3 regions of the Streptomyces sp. NPDC001744 genome follow, and region 2 is predicted to be linked to each of the others. Evidence: riboswitches for the same ligand, from Rfam matches in the RefSeq annotation. Region 2 holds a riboswitch; each other region holds the start of a gene.

Region 1 (2,252 bases), on a different contig from region 2:
ATCGGACATCCGGGCGGCCGCCCTGCCGTCACCGAGGACCTCCCGCAGCTGCGCGACCCCGCCGTCGCGCACCAGCCTCCAGAACTCCTTGCCGTCGGCCGGGTCGTTGAGCGGTATGTTCACGTTGCGCACGCCGGGCAGTTCGACGTCCGCGCCCTCGATCCGCCGGTCGGCCTCGTTGCGGAAGTCGAAGACGGTGTGCAGGCCCAGCGAGGCGAGGAAGGCGGCGTCGGCCTCGGTCGCGTGGGCCAGGTGGCCGCTGCGGAAGAGGCGCCCGGGGCGGACGGCACGCCCGTCCGTCGTCGGCAGGCCGCCCACGTCCCGGAAGTTGCGGACCCCCGCAAGCTCGGGCTCGACGGCTTCGGCGGGCGGGACCTGCGGCAGCTGCTGCGTCACGGATGCTCCTGGGGTCGGCGTTCGGGTGTCCGGCGCGGGACGGGTTCCTGGGGCAATCATCCGGGCGGGAGGCGCGCGGCGCACCCCCTCGGACGGTAATGGGTGAACTGTCCGAATTAGGGCCTTGGTTATGACAAGCCCCGGTTGGGGTGAGATGGGGAAAGGCGCGTGAGCAGCGTCATAGAAGTGACGGATCGTGGCCGGGAGGCCGGCGTGATTTCCGTACGGCACAGGGAAATCGAAGGACCGTCATCCACGGAGGGTGACCGTGATCGCCTCGTGATGATCTAGCGCGGAATCCCCGGGACCGAAGAACGGCTTGTTCACGCCGACTCCGCTCGTCTAGCGTCACCGTCAATCCGGTCGGACCGCCGAATCCTGCCACCGTCCGGAATTCCACCCATCCCATGCGTGGCAGGAGCGGGGGACCCAGGAAGTACGCCGGTCCCGTGACACAGGACGGCTCGGGGTGAAGTCGCGTGAGAACGCGGCCGGACATCTCCAGTCCGAACCCGACAGCTCACCTCGCAGGCGCCGGAGAGGAATTCGACATGCCCGCGAAGGGTAAGCACCGCCGCCCGAAGAACAACCTCCTCACCCGCGGATTCGCCGCCGCCGGTACGGGAGGCGCCGTCGTGGCCCTCCCGCTCATCGGCGCCACGGGGGCCCACGCCGCCGAGCAGGCCGCCCCGGCCGCCGCCCCCGCCCCGGCCGTCGTGGCCGCCGCCCAGGTGCGGGCCACCCCCGTGCAGGCCGTCCCCGCGAAGGCCGCCCCGACGACGTACGCCGTCGTCCGCGGCGACTACCTGTCGAAGATCGCCGCCGACCACCACGTCACGGGCGGCTGGCGGAAGCTCTACGAGGACAACCGCCGGACCATCGGCGCGGACCCCTCCCTCATCATGCCCGGCATGAAGCTCACCGTCGGCGCCGAGGGCTCCGCCCCCACCGGCCCGAAGAGCGCCCCGGGCACCCGGAGTTCCGGCAAGGGCGACGACACCCCGCGCGCCTCCCGCGAGACCCGCCGCGCCGCCGCCCCGGCCGCCGCCACCGCGGACGCGCCCGAGGGCCCGTCCGGCTCCTCCACCGCCTCCTCCTCCGGCTGGGTCGCCCCCGTCACCGGCGGCTTCTCCACCCCGTACCGCGCCTCCGGCGCCATGTGGTCCTCCGGCTATCACACCGGTGTCGACTTCATCGCCTCCTCCGGCACCACCGTCCGCGCCGTCGGCGCCGGCACGGTCGTCTCCGCCGGCTGGAGCGGCTCGTACGGCAACGAGGTCGTCATCAAGCACGCGGACGGCAAGTACTCGCAGTACGCCCACCTCTCCTCCCTCGCGGTCTCGGCCGGCCAGTCCGTCACCGGCGGCCAGCAGATCGGCCTCTCCGGTTCCACCGGCAACTCCACCGGCCCGCACCTGCACTTCGAGATCCGCACCTCGCCGAGCTACGGCTCGGACATCGACCCGCTGGCCTATCTGCGCGGACACGGCGTCTCCGTCTGACGCGCAACGGCGAAACCCCTTTCCGGCGGCCCGGCACGAAAATGCCGGGCCGCCGGCGTATTCCGTCTTGGCGGAATCTTTATCGGTGGCATATCTCACCCGTCGTCAACCCCTCCTTACGGTCGCGTAGGTCACACGCGAGAAGGAAGGATGGGCGCCCGTGGCAGACGATTCGAGATCAAGAGACAAGAACGCATTCGGGTCGTACACGGCGATCGGTGACAGCTTCACCGAGGGCGTCGGAGACCCCGGCCCCAACGGGACGTACGTCGGCTGGGCGGACCGCTTCGCGGTCCTGCTCGCCGACCGGTTGCCGGAGCAGGACACCTTCCGCTACGCCAACCTGGCCGTACG
Region 2 (2,252 bases):
GCCCGACGGGGCCCGGGTCCCCGGGCCCCCGGGTCCTCAGACCGTGAGGCCCTTCGAGCGCAGCCACGCGCCCGGGTCGACGCCGTCGCCACCGCCGGGGTGCACCTCCAGGTGGAGGTGGGCGCCGGAGACGTTGCCGGTGGCGCCGACGCGGCCGATGGTCTCGCCGGTGGACACGGTCTGACCCGCGCCGACCGTCATGGACGAGAGGTGGCAGTACCAGACCTCGGTGCCGTCCTCCAGCTCCAGGACGATCCGGTAGCCGTAGGAACCGGACCAGGCGGCCGACTTCACCGTGGCGCCGTGCACCGCCTTGAGCGGGGTGCCGGCGGAGGCCGCGAAGTCGAGGCCCGTGTGGTGGCCGGAGGACCACATCGAACCGGACTGCATGTAGGTGGCGGTGATGGAGTACGAGGAGAGGGGGAGCGAGTAGCTCGCGGCGAGTTCGGCGAGGCGCTCGGCCTCGGCCTTCGCCCTGGCGGCGGCCTCCGCCTTCGCCTTGGCCTCCGCCTCGGCCTTCGCCCGCGCCTCGGCGGCCTCCTTCTCCGCCGCGTCCGCCTTGGCCTTCGCCTCCGCCGCGGCCTTCTCGGCCGCCGCCTTCTCCGCCGCGGCCCTCTCGGCCGCGTCGGCGGACGCCTGCTGCTGCTCGGCCTGCTGGAGGATGCGGGTGCGCAGGGCCTCACCCGCGTCGGTGGCGCTCGGGACGTCGGCCTTCAGGGAGGCCCGCGTGACCTGCCCGGCCCCGCCGGTCCGCCCGTCGGCACCGGTGGTGTACGCGGTGGAGGTCAGCGGGTTCGGGTTGACGCGGTCCTCGGCGACCGCCTCCCGCTCCTCCTCGGACAGGAGGGAGCCGATGCCGGGCAGGTCGTGGGCGTCCGGCAGGTCGAGGTCCGGGAGGTCCGGGAGCGAGATGGCCACCGGGGGCTTGTCCTGCGCGGTGGCGAGGCCGCCCGCGCCGACGGCCGCGATGACGCCGACGCCGAGGACGGTGGAGGAACGGGCGAAGTGGGAGCGCTGTTTGACGACCCGGTGCCGGCCGGAACGGCTCCGGTCGCGGAGGGAATCCTCGGTGGGGTTCCACTCGGTGTCAGGGGCGGAGGGAGCCGCACCACCACCGAAGGCGTCGAAGGGGGCTTCGGGGGCAGGGGGGTTGGACGCCACGGAGGCGCACTCCTTTCCTTCCTTCTCGCCTACCGGGTTAGCTGACGGGTTCGGAGCAGGAAGGTCTCCTACGGGCGCGCCGCACGGGTGCGACGGGCTCGATTCACCCCAAATGGTGGTTCCCCGGTTCCCTTGCGGGATTCGGCGCACGCGCACGGTGCCGTCTCTTGCGACGGCGGGGACGACCGCGCTGCGTTATCGAACGTTAATAGACAGGGGGTCCCGTTTCCAAGCCGTTCCCCTTGATCGTTCATTGAATTGGCAGGAACTGCCCCGACTTGACCCCCCTTTATCACGGCGCGACGCGAGACCCCCAAACCCTTCGCGATCTGACGTTTTGTCAATCGTTATCCCAGGGACACCTCTCGACTACGGATGGTGACCGTCCCGGTGCAGCACCTGCATCGTCCGTCGCCGCTCCCGCCGCCCCTCCTCGGGCCGGCTCAGCGCGAGCAGGGCCATGTCATCCGTCGCCCCGCCGCCCGTGTGGAGGCGTACGTCGTCCACGAGCGCGTCGAGGAGTTCCTCGGGCCCCGGGAAGATCCGTCCGGCCAGCCGTGCCACCGGGTCGTAGAAGGCCCCGGCCGCGTTCCGCGCCTCCGAGAGGCCGTCGGTGTAGAAGAGCAGCGTCGTGCCCGGCGGGTAGGGGCGCGCCTCGGCCCGGTCCGGCCACGACGCCAGGTCCCCCATGCCGAGCGGCAGCGCCGGCCGGCCCGGTTCCACCGGTTCGACCCGGCCGTCCCCGTGCAGCACCAGCGGGGGCGGGTGCCCCCGGTTGACGACCCGTACGAAACCGTCGAAGGCTCCGTTGCCGTCGGCGCGCGGAATCTCGGCGAGGACGGCGGTGGTGAATCCCTCGAAGGCGTCCAGGCCCTCCCGCCGGGTGCCCTCCCGGGTCAGCGCCCGTTCGAGCCGCTGCGCCACGTCCTCCAGGGACCGCTCCTGCTCGGCCGCCTCCCGGAAGGCCCCGATGACGACGGCGACGGCCTCGACCGCCTCCATCCCCTTGCCCCGCACGTCCCCGACCACCAGCCGCACCCCGTAGGGGGTGTCCTGTACGGCGAAGAGGTCGCCACCGACGAACGCGTCCG
Region 3 (2,252 bases), on a different contig from region 2:
GTCGTCCTGTTCGCCCACGGCAGCGGCAGCGGCCGCCACAGCCCGCGGAACGGGGCCGTCGCCGAGGCGCTCGGCGGGGCCGGTCTGGGAACCCTCCTGTTCGACCTGCTCACCGAGGACGAGTCGGCCGACCGGGCGCGGGTCTTCGACACCGCGCTCCTCGCCGGCCGGCTCACCGGGGCCACGGACTGGTTGGCCGGACGGCTCGGCGCGGAGTTCCCGATCGGCTACTTCGGCGCGAGTACGGGAGCGGCGGCCGCGCTGCGGGCGGCGGCGGCCCCCGCGTCGCCCGTCGGCGCTGTCGTCTCGCGCGGCGGCCGGCCGGACCTCGCCGCCGACCACCTGGGCCGGGTGCGGGCCCCGACCCTCCTGGTGGTGGGCGGCGAGGACCCGCTGGTCCTGGACCTCAACCGGCGGGCCCGGTCCCTGCTGCGCTGCGAGAACCGGCTGGCCGTCGTGGAGGGCGCCACCCACCTCTTCGAGGAGCCCGGTGCCCTGGAGGAGGTGGCGGAGCTCGCCGCCTCCTGGTTCACCGGGCACTTCCGCGCACGGGGGGTCAGTACGCCCCGTTGACGTTGTCGATGGAGCCGTAGCGGTCGGCCGCGTAGTTGCAGGCGGCGGTGATGTTGGCGACCGGGTCGTACAGGTCCATGGCCGTGCCCGGCACGTGGTAGGCGAGGAAGGTCGGCTCGATGACCTGGAGGAGGCCCTTCGAGGGGGTGCCGTTGACGGCGTTGATGTCCCAGTTGTTGATGGCCATCGGGTTTCCGGAGGACTCCCGCATGACGTTGCGGTGGATTCCCTCGTAGGAGCCGGGGATGCCGTGCCGGGCCATGACGTCCAGCGACTCGCGGATCCAGCCGTCGAGGTTGTCGGCGTAGCCGGTGGCAGCAGCCGCCTGAACCTGGGCGGGGACGGCGCGGGCGACGGCGGGGGCGGCCGCGGCGCCGGAGGCGCCCGTGCCGGTGGCGACGGCCGGGGTGGCCGTGCGGCGCTCGGAAGGCTTCGCCCGTTCGGCCGAAGAGGAATTCTTCGCCTTCGGGGCGGCCTTCGTCCCGGTCCCGCTCGCGGTCTCCGCCTGCCCGGGGGCGATCTTCGCGGAATTCCGATGAATCGTCAGTTCCAGGCCGGGGTGAATGAGTGACGGATTGTCACCCACAACGCTCCGGTTGGCGCGGTAAAGGCTCTTCCAGCCCCCCTGAATTCCCTTCTTGCGGGCGATCAGGGAGAGCGAGTCACCGCTCGTGACGGTGTAGGTGCGCGCGGCGGCCGGGGCGGCCGGGGTGGCGGCGGCCGGTGCGGCGGGGGCGGTGAACACCGTGGCCGCGATGCCCGGCGTTCCGGCGGCGGGCGTGGCGCCGGCCGTGGCGGGCACGATCAGCGGCAGGGTCAGAGCGGCCCCACCTGTACCGATCAGGGCCATACCACGGGAGATGTGGATGCGGCGGGGGCGGCGGTGCTTGCCGTGTGCGGGCATGACGGATTCCTCTCCGGCGCCTGCGGGGTGAGCTGTCGGGTTCGGACGGGAGATGTCCGGCCGCGAGCACGCGGCTTCACCCCGAGCCGTTCCGGATTCCGGACCGGCGTATTCGTGGGTCCCCCGCTCCTGCCGTCGGGTGAAAAGGGAAGGTTCCCGAGCGGCGGCAGGATTAGGCGTTCCGCTCGAATGGAGGTGACCGTAGGCCAGCAATGCGACGAATAACAAGAGGATCAATGCGACGCTCTTCGGTAAAGGATCTCCGTATTCGTCCCGGTCAAGATCGACCGGATGGCGGGGATGCCGAATTTCCTTGTGCGGCAAGGGCCCGGGGAGGGGCGCGGCGGATCGTGGGACCCGGGGAGTGAGTCGCGTCACCCGAACGGCTATGTCCCATATGTGCCGTGTTTCCCTTGTTCGGCGTAAAGAGGGTGAAAGTTCCCGAGGGGGCATTCGTTCATCGAATTACTGCTTTATCTGCATTCCATGACACGTGCCACCATAACTGGCAAAGCGGACATTTCTCCTGGAGGATGGAAGGCCCGACCCAGGAGCCGCCCCGATGCCCCCCTCCGCCCCCCCGCTCGGCCCTGCCTCCCTGACCTGCCCCGACGCCCTCGACCACGAGGCGGCCGCCCTCTACGAGACCGCCGTCTGGCAGCGGATCGTCACCGACTGGACGACGGGGGAACCGCCCGCGCCCGCTCCGTCGCGGGAGCGGAGCTGGCGGGACCTGCTCAGCGTGCCGGTGGACCGGCTCGTGGCCGACGCGCTC

Evidence for each region. A riboswitch is a leader RNA that binds a small molecule or an ion and turns the genes downstream of it on or off. The one in region 2 is predicted to bind cyclic di-AMP.
Region 1: another riboswitch for cyclic di-AMP. It lies ahead of ACFYZY_RS23080 (peptidoglycan DD-metalloendopeptidase family protein); the one in region 2 lies ahead of ACFYZY_RS06255 (M23 family metallopeptidase).
Region 3: another riboswitch for cyclic di-AMP. It lies ahead of ACFYZY_RS19440 (transglycosylase SLT domain-containing protein); the one in region 2 lies ahead of ACFYZY_RS06255 (M23 family metallopeptidase).

Annotation. Positions count from the first base shown of each region.
Region 1 is NZ_JBIAUG010000020.1:103,965-106,216, forward strand. Features, by position in the region: gene ACFYZY_RS23075 (tyrosine-protein phosphatase) at 1-396, opposite strand, end outside; cyclic di-AMP (ydaO/yuaA leader) riboswitch at 784-943, shown strand; gene ACFYZY_RS23080 (peptidoglycan DD-metalloendopeptidase family protein) at 948-1,898, shown strand; gene ACFYZY_RS23085 (SGNH/GDSL hydrolase family protein) at 2,059-2,252, shown strand, end outside.
Region 2 is NZ_JBIAUG010000004.1:21,299-23,550, forward strand. Features, by position in the region: gene ACFYZY_RS06255 (M23 family metallopeptidase) at 37-1,161, opposite strand; cyclic di-AMP (ydaO/yuaA leader) riboswitch at 1,173-1,318, opposite strand; gene ACFYZY_RS06260 (PP2C family protein-serine/threonine phosphatase) at 1,531-2,252, opposite strand, start outside.
Region 3 is NZ_JBIAUG010000015.1:146,302-148,553, forward strand. Features, by position in the region: gene ACFYZY_RS19435 (phosphoribosyltransferase family protein) at 1-573, shown strand, start outside; gene ACFYZY_RS19440 (transglycosylase SLT domain-containing protein) at 557-1,477, opposite strand; cyclic di-AMP (ydaO/yuaA leader) riboswitch at 1,482-1,666, opposite strand; gene ACFYZY_RS19445 (hypothetical protein) at 2,040-2,252, shown strand, end outside.